Regions from separate parts of the uncultured Brevibacterium sp. genome, predicted to be linked through region 2. Evidence: riboswitches for the same ligand, from Rfam matches in the RefSeq annotation. Region 2 holds a riboswitch; the other holds the start of a gene.
What was found. Region 2 has a riboswitch for thiamine pyrophosphate ahead of thiM (hydroxyethylthiazole kinase). Riboswitches for the same ligand answer to the same signal wherever they lie in the genome.
Positions count from the first base shown of each region.

Region 1: another riboswitch for thiamine pyrophosphate. It lies ahead of Q0Q28_RS03810 (ECF transporter S component); the one in region 2 lies ahead of thiM (hydroxyethylthiazole kinase).

Region 1 covers NZ_CAMIMF010000018.1:248-4,471, reverse strand. The annotation lists gene Q0Q28_RS03820 (metallophosphoesterase family protein) at 1-1,038, opposite strand, end outside; gene Q0Q28_RS03815 (DUF4916 domain-containing protein) at 1,221-1,760, shown strand; TPP riboswitch at 1,829-1,931, shown strand; gene Q0Q28_RS03810 (ECF transporter S component) at 1,957-2,571, shown strand; gene Q0Q28_RS03805 (ABC transporter ATP-binding protein) at 2,568-3,953, shown strand; partial or broken gene Q0Q28_RS03800 (energy-coupling factor transporter transmembrane protein EcfT) at 3,943-4,224, shown strand, end outside.
Region 2 covers NZ_CAMIMF010000125.1:341-4,564, forward strand. The annotation lists partial or broken gene thiD (bifunctional hydroxymethylpyrimidine kinase/phosphomethylpyrimidine kinase) at 1-510, opposite strand, end outside; gene thiE (thiamine phosphate synthase) at 569-1,270, opposite strand; gene thiM (hydroxyethylthiazole kinase) at 1,267-2,151, opposite strand; TPP riboswitch at 2,142-2,231, opposite strand; gene guaB (IMP dehydrogenase) at 2,270-3,796, opposite strand; partial or broken gene Q0Q28_RS10525 (HsmA family protein) at 3,966-4,224, shown strand, end outside.

The sequences.
Region 1 (4,224 bases), on a different contig from region 2:
ACCCTTCGCGCCTGCGACTTTGGCACCGTCTCCGTTTGTCAGGTAGCTGCGGGTGTACACGTGGTCGTGGCCGTTCATCACCAGGTCGACATCGGCCTCGGCGATATATTTTGGAAGCTTTTCGCGCAAAAGTTTCACGTCAACGTCGTCACGGTGTGGGCCGGACGAATATGGCGCGTGGTGGAAGGCAACAACCGTCCAGTTTGCGTCACGCCCTTGGTCGGCTTTCACGTCCTTGATGAACTGGCCGTGTTTCTTCCAGTTGGGGTTGTTACTGTCCAGGACGATAAACAGCACTCCAGCGTCCTTGTACCAGTAGTCGCCCGTGCCTTTCTGGTTTGGCTGGCGGAAGTGTTGGATGTGGCTGACGGGGTTGAGCATTTCGTGGTTGCCCTTGATTGTCATGTGCGGGAGTGTGCGCATGACGTCTGGCGCGAAGAAGGCGTCGTACTGTTTGCCCGTGCCAGTGTCGATCTGGTCGCCGAGGCTCAAGAGGAAGCGTGCGTTCGGGTGTGCCTTTGCGGCCGAGGTGACTGTCCGGTTCCAGCCTTCTGCATCGTTGGGCTGTCCGTTACCGGAGCCGATCTGTGGGTCGCCTACCGCTAGGAATTCACCGCTGTCAGTGGAGAAAGACTTCGGGGTCGAGAACGTGTAGACGCCCGACCAACCGTTTTTATCGGAACCAACCTGGTATGCGTACCGGGTGTTCGCTTTCAGGCCCGTGACGTGCGCCTGGTGGTAGAGGCGAGCGCGGTCAATCGACACTCCCGATTTTTCTTCTTTGACCGTGCGAGCACCTTCCGGAAGTTTGCCACCCACCACTTCCTTTGCAGGAGCGATCTTGACGCTCTGCTCGCCGACCTTCTTGGTGTACCACGTAAAGGCGCGGTCGGTGTTGCGGTCCCCCACCTGCATGCCGAGGTTGTAGATGTCGGCCTTTTTCGTCACCTCGGCGCCCGTACCCAGGGCGGGACTCAGGCCACCGGAAGACAGTAATGCAACGAGTCCGAGCGTGGTGGCAAGCGACTTGATCTTCATTCGAAAGCTCCTCTGGGCAGGCGTCTAGCTACAACAAATGACAACGGCCCATATGGTGACCGTTTTGGGTTAACTGCGTTCGACCTTTGGGTGCACCGCAAGTGACCTGTGTGCAGTCACGTGATGTTTTCGCGGTGAAACGCCTGTACGCTGTGAGCGAAATTTGTGCAAAAATTGCCGGTATGACGCGCACCGCTTTGGACTATGACGAAAACTGGCTCGAACCTGAAGAGCTCAACCGCCTCAGGCGCAAGCTCCCGCTCACGTATGTACACGGGGTGCCGGTTCAAGTGAGTGACAGTGGCGAGGTTGAACGGATTGGCCTGCTCCTGCGCACCCTTCCAGACCAGACCCTGGGCCGCGAAATCGTCGGCGGTCGTGTCCGCTTCCACGAAACTCTGCGCAGCGCACTCGCCCGGCACTGCGAACAGGACCTGGGCCCGCTTGCGCTCCCGGTTTTTCCCACCTCGCTCACCCCGTTCCACGTTGCCGAATACTTCCCCACTCAAGGCGTGAGCAACTACTACGACCCCCGCCAGCACGCGGTGGCCCTGTGCTACATCCTGCAGGTGCGAGGCGAATGCACTCCCCGCCAAGACGCGTTGAGCTTCGACTGGTTCGCACCTCAGGAACTTCTGCGCGACGACATCATCGCTGACATGTGCCACGGCCAGCACCACATCGTCAAGGCAGCCCTTGCGCACCTGGGGATCCTGCCCTAGAAAGCCGGGACACACCTCGGCGGATTTCTTCTCAGGGTTTATTCATACTCCGTTTGTGTGTAATGTGTGATCCGCGACAGGGGAGCGCCATCAGGGGCGCTGAGAGTGCTTATGCAGACCCTCGAACCTGATGCGGTTAGGACCGCCGAAGGGAGTCGAGATTCTCTTTACCCCTCCTGAATCCTTGGGAGGATACATGTCATCGACGACAGCGACTGAAAAGACTCAGACTCACACGTACTCGTGGCGAGTTGTCGACATTGTTGTGTGCGCCGTGATTGCGGTTGCAGTTGGGCTTCTGTTCCGTTTGTGGGCCGCGCTGTGGCCGGGCTTTGAACTTCTTTTCTCCACAACTTTCCCGCCTGCCGTGGGTCTGTTGGGTGGTGTATGGGTGCTCGCGGGGCCGCTGGCTGCGGTGATCATTCGCAAGCCGGGTGCCGCGCTGTTCTGTGAGCTGTTGGCCGCGATTTTCGAGGCGGTCCTGGGATCCCACTTTGGCCCGCCTGTCGTGCTTTCCGGGTTCCTCCAGGGTCTGGGTGCGGAGCTCGTTTTCGCCGCATTCAGGTACCGCAAGTTCACACTCCCCGTCTGCATCCTGGCGGCAGGTCTTGCAGCCGTGTTCATGGGTGTTCACGAGTCGATCATGTACTTTGCGGAATGGCCGTTCATCTACCAGGTTGCGTACACCGGTTTCGCGGTGCTTTCGGCAGCAGTGCTTTCCGGCGTGATCCCATGGCTACTGACGCGCATGCTCGCTTCAGCTGGGGCGCTCAACGCGTTTGCGTCTGGTAACACCGGGCGCGAGGTGTGAGTCACCTCAGCGCGACCGACTTCGGGTGGAAGCACGCCGGCCGTAAACGACCTGCCCTCACCGGGATTTCGTTGGAGATTGCGGCTGGCGAGCGCGTCCTGATCGCGGGCGCGTCCGGGGCTGGCAAGTCCACGTTCCTGCACGCTGTGGCTGGTGTTCTGCCCAGTGAGTCGGGGACTCAGTTTGGGCAGTTGCTTATCGACGGAACGGCTCCGGACCCTACCCGAGGTCGTACCGGCTTGGTTCTGCAGGATCCCGATTCTCAGGCCGTGTTGTCGCGGATTGGCCCTGACATTGCGTTTGGGGCCGAGAATCTGCGTGTTCCAGTCGAGGAGATCGCCGACCGAGTGCAGTGGGCCCTGGACACAGTGGGGTTGCCGTATCCGCAGGATTGGCCAACATCCAAACTGTCTGGTGGGCAGAAGCAGCGGGTGGCTCTCGCTGGTGTTCTGGCGATGCGCCCGTCGATCATTTTGTTGGATGAGCCCACGGCCAACATTGACCCGCAGTCGGCTCCTGGGCTGCGTGACGCGGTTATTCGGGCTGCGGATGAAACTGGTGCGACGCTTCTAGTGGTGGAGCACCGGCTGGATCTGTGGGCAGACCATGTAGACCGCATGGTGGTCCTCTCCCCCACCGGTGTGATTGCCGACGGCCCGCCACACCAGATCATGGAGACGCATCGGCAAGAGTTGGAAGACGCCGGGTTGTGGCTCAGCCACATACGACCTAAACGCCGTGAACTTCGCGAAGCCACTGGCCCGCAGTTGTTGGACGTCGACGCCACCGTGGGTCGTCACGAAGACGTCAACCACGTGGCGTTCTCCCTGGCACAAGGTCAAGCGTTGGCGATGACGGGGGCCAACGGGGCCGGAAAATCCACTGCGGCACTGACAGCGGCTGGGCTTTTACGACCTCGGTCTGGTCAGGTCACTGCCAGCCCGGAACTGCAAGCGTGGGCGCCCGATTTCCCCGTGCGTAGCGCGAGCCCGCACGCGTGGAAAGCCCGGGCGTTGGCGCGCAGGATCGGGAAGGTGTTTCAGACCCCTGAACATCAGTTCGTCACTCGAACCGTTCGCGACGAGTTGGTGTTGGGCGGGGTGGACCCGGACTCGGTGTTGGAGCGGTTGCGTCTTGACCATGTGGCGTTGGCGCACCCGTCTACGCTCAGCGGTGGTGAGAAACGGCGGTTGAGTGTCGCGTGCATGCTGGCCGCACCCGTTCTCATTGTGGACGAGCCCACGTTTGGGCAGGATGCGCACAGTTGGCGCGAGCTGGCCCGCCTACTCAACGAAGCGGTCGATAACGGGGCCGCAGTGCTGACGGTCACACACGATCCAGATTTTATTCACGCAGTGGGGGCTCACGAGTATGGGATTTGATATTCGCTCTACTCCCTTAACGCGCACCAACCCGCTCACCAAGATCGTCATCATGGTGCTGATCACTCTGGGAGTTGTTCCGTCGATTGACGTGGTCAGCGCGTCACTCATGATGGTGTTCATCATCCTGTTGTTCCCACTGACCGGGTTTCCAGTCAAGCGACTGTTCACGCACTTGTGGTTCATTCCCGTGGCGGCTTTTGGCACGGGGTGGGCGACTGTCCTGCTGGCGGAAGGAACGGGCCCGGTCCTGTTCAACTTTGGGCCGTAT
Region 2 (4,224 bases):
TTCGATCAGTTCGCGTGCCTGGTAGCGCATGGTGTCGAGGTCGCGGGCCGGCTCAACGTCGTCACCCAAGAGCAGCGCGGCCTCGGGGAGGTTGGGTGTGATGACATGGGCGGCGGGCACCATGAGCGTGCGCACGGCGTCCACCGCGTCTTCTTCAAGCAGTCGGTGCCCGGAGGTGGCCACCATGACAGGGTCGACGACCAGGAAGCCTAAACCACCTCGGCCGGCACGTTCCGCAACCAATTCCACGAGTTGGCGAGTGCCCAGCATCCCGGTTTTGGTGGCGTCAACGGGCATGTCCGTCAGCACCGAGTCAAACTGGTCAGACACGAAATCGTTGTCGATCCCGTACACACGCGACACTCCGTGCGTATTTTGGGCGACCAGCGCGGTGATCACCGAGGTTCCGTATGCGCGCAGGGCGGTGAAGGTTTTCAGATCGGCGTGAACACCAGCTCCACCGGAGGGGTCGGTTCCCGCGATACTCAACGCGACAGGGGGGCGTGACATGTCGATCTCCTTAACGTGTGGGGTGGATGGCTTGGGTTCCCCGCAGAGAGTTAGAGGGTCAGTTCTGGAATGCGTGGTGGATTTTGCGTGCCTCGACTTGCGGGTCGGGGGCAAGGCAGATTGCTGATACCACGCATACCCCCGCGACCGAGGTGTCCTTGAGTTGCGCTGCCCGCTCGGCTGTGATTCCGCCAATGGCAAAGACCGGAATCGCCGAGGTGGCAATGAGGTTTTTGAGTGTGTCGACTCCCAGCCCGGCTGGGGCACCCTCTTTAGTTGCGGTGTCCCACACGGGACCCACGCCCAGGAGGTCTACTCCCCCGCTGCCGAAGTCGCCGTGGGCGCGAGCGGCTTCGATCTCTTCCGGGGTGTTGGCTGACAGGCCTATCAGTGGGGTGTTTCCGATGAGTTCGCGGACACGTGGCACGCTCGTGTCGTCTTGTCCTACGTGGACGTGAACGTCGTGGCCGTCGTTGATGAGGCTGGCTGCGACTTCGACGCGGTCGTTAACGAAAACAGGCACGGGGCGCGTGATGTTGTTGGTGCGGCGGGCGTTTTCGACTGCTTCGAGAACGCTCAACGTGAGTTGAGCGAAGGTGGCGTCGGTGGCGTGTTTATCGCGCACTTGCACGATTCCGGCGCCTCCAGCGACTGCCAGTTCAACCGTTTGTGCCACCGTGCGTCCTGCTTGTTCGCACATTCTGGTGTCGGTGATGAAGTACAGGGACCCGTCGATGCCGCTTAAGCGCGGGTTGGTCACAGTTCCTCCGTGGTCACGTTGATTTCGCTCAGGTCAGTTTCGGTGACTGCGTGGAGCTGGTCAAGGAAGTGGACTTTGAAGCTACCTGGCCCGTCTGCCAGTTCGTGTGCGCGCTGACCGGCAGCCGCGAAGTGTGCGTGCGCGGTCACGGTGGCTTGGTGGTAACGGGTGAGTTTTTCTTCCGTGGTGGCTGATTCGCCGAGGAGATGATGAGCTGTTCCTGCGTATCCTGCTACGAGCGCGCCCAGGGAGCACCCGGTTCCTACGACGAGTGGCATGTAGGTGGACCCACCTGAAACGTGACTGACATAGGTTGTTTCACCAATCGTGGTGACGATTGCGTCAACAGGGCCAGAGATCGCCACAACGGAACCGTATTCGCTGCTGAGCTTACTCGCGGCAGGCAAAGCCGACTCAACATCGTCCACTGCTTCGATACCTCGGGCACCCTGACCCATTCCGGCGAGCCCCGCCACCTCCGACGCGTTTCCACGCACCACGGTGGGGCGTTCGCTCAAAGCCCGGAAGACCCGGGCGGTTCGGAACGGAGCCACTCCCAGACCAACCGGGTCAAGAACCCAAGTGGTTCCGTCCTCGGTGCGTTGCTGCACGGCAGCGTCAATTGACAAGTACGTGTGCGAGCTGGGGGTCCCAAAGTTCACAGACACACCGTTGGCGACCTTAGCAAAAGCCGCCGCGTCAGCTTCGTGGTCAACCATGGCAGGTGATGCGCCCGATGCGAGCAGAATGTTCGCGGCGACTTCTTGCACCACAGTGTTGGTGATGCACTGCACCAGGGGCGTGAGCTCACGCATGTGAGTGAGAAACGCAGGAGTAAATTCTGGAGCGTTTCCGGTACGACTTTCAGATACAAGCGTCATGCTGACTTCCCTTCGCAGGTCTTAACCAAACAGGTTCACGGGTATGATCTCAGCCGATAGTGGCACCCCGAGTCTGCATCACACTGTACCTGTGGTGTGTGAGTTTCGCGAACTACCCTTAGCGTGACTGGTAGTTCGGCGCTTCCACCGTCATCTGAATGTCGTGCGGGTGGCTTTCTTTCAGGCCCGCAGCCGTCAAGCGCACAAAGCGTCCTTGCGCTTTGAGTTCAGGAATCGTGCGTGCTCCCACGTAGAACATGGTTTGGCGCAGCCCACCCGTGAGCTGGTACGCGACGTTCTTGAGTTCACCGCGGTAAGCGACCCGACCTTCGACGCCTTCTGGGATGAGGTCGGTGTCGGTGGCGACGTCGGCCTGGAAGTAGCGGTCCTTGGAGTACGAACGCCCCTTACGTGGCGCCATCGCACCCAAGGAGCCCATGCCGCGGTACGTTTTGTACTGCTTTCCGTTCACCAGGAGCAGTTCACCCGGCGATTCCTTACATCCGGCGAGGAGGCTTCCGAGCATCACGGAATCGGCACCGGCGACCAGTGCCTTGCCGATGTCACCCGAATACTGCAAGCCACCGTCACCGATCACCGGAACTCCGGCTTCTCGTGCGGCCTGGTAGGCCAAGTGAATCGCGGTGACCTGTGGAACACCTACACCTGCCACGATGCGGGTGGTGCAGATCGACCCTGGTCCAACTCCCACCTTGATGGCGTCGGCGCCTGCGTCGATGAGTGCTTGCGCGCCTTCGCGGGTAGCGACGTTTCCACCAATAACTTGGACGTGAGAGAAAGCGGGGTCCTTTTTGAGCGTCTTAATCATGTCGGTGACACCGCGTGCGTGACCGTTAGCCGTGTCCACCACGATGACGTCGGCACCGGCCTCGGCCAGCAGGCCAGCGCGCTCCAGCGCGTCTCCGTAGAACCCTACTGCGGCACCTACAAGGAGCCGGCCTTCAGAGTCCTTGGACGCCAGGGGGTACTCTTCGCTCTTGACGAAGTCTTTAACGGTGATGAGCCCGCGGATCACATTGTTCTCGTCGACGAGCGGCAGCTTCTCGACCTTGTGTTCCGCCAGGATTTCAAAGGCTTCTTCTGAGCTCACGCCCACGGGAGCTGTGATCAGAGGTGCCTTCGTCATGATTTCGCCAACCGTTTTTGTAGCGAATTCTGCACGAGGAACAAAGCGCAGGTCACGGTTGGTGATGATTCCCACGAGCACGTTGTTTTCGTCCACAACAGGCAGACCCGAGATGCGGTACTGGCCGCACATTTCGTCGAGCTCTTGCAGGGTCTTGTCGGCGGTGATGGTCACGGGGTCGGTGATCATGCCCGACTCTGAGCGCTTCACATAGTCGACCTGGGCTGCCTGGTCTTCTTTGCTTAGGTTGCGGTGGATGATTCCAATTCCACCAATGCGTGCCATGGCAATAGCCATCCGGCTTTCTGTCACCGTGTCCATGGCTGCAGAAATCAGAGGGATGTTGATGTCGAGTTCGCGAGTCAACCGGGTACGGGTTGAAGCTTCAGACGGGATGACGTCGGTATCTCCGGGGAGCAACAGGACGTCGTCGTAGGTCAAACCGGTGAGTGAAAACGGATTCTCTGCTTCGCGGAAATGCTGTTCAACTTCGCTCATTGGGTCCCTCCCCTTTTGTCCTACCAATACCCGCAATCCTAACGCTTTCGACTGGCAGTCATGACCGTGAGGGTGTGAGTTTATAAACAGGTGGCTCAACCATTTGGTTGATAGGACAACCAACCCGCTGGGCGATGGATTCGAGAGGGGCTAAGAGCACACTGGAGTCATGTTGATTTTTGCTATTGCTTTCATCACCGCAGCGCTGATTTTCTACACCATGGGTGTGTGGGCAGAACACAAGAAAAAAGTTCTCACGTGGCCCCATGTGATCCTGGTTGGGCTGGGGTTGGTGTGCGACGCAACTGGAACCGAGTTCATGCGCCGAATCGCGCAGTCCGATTCCTTCTCTTTTGGTGGCGAAGCCGCCCAGATCTTGGGGTTCATCATGGCTGTCACCGGAGCGTTAGCGCTTCTGCTCATGGCCA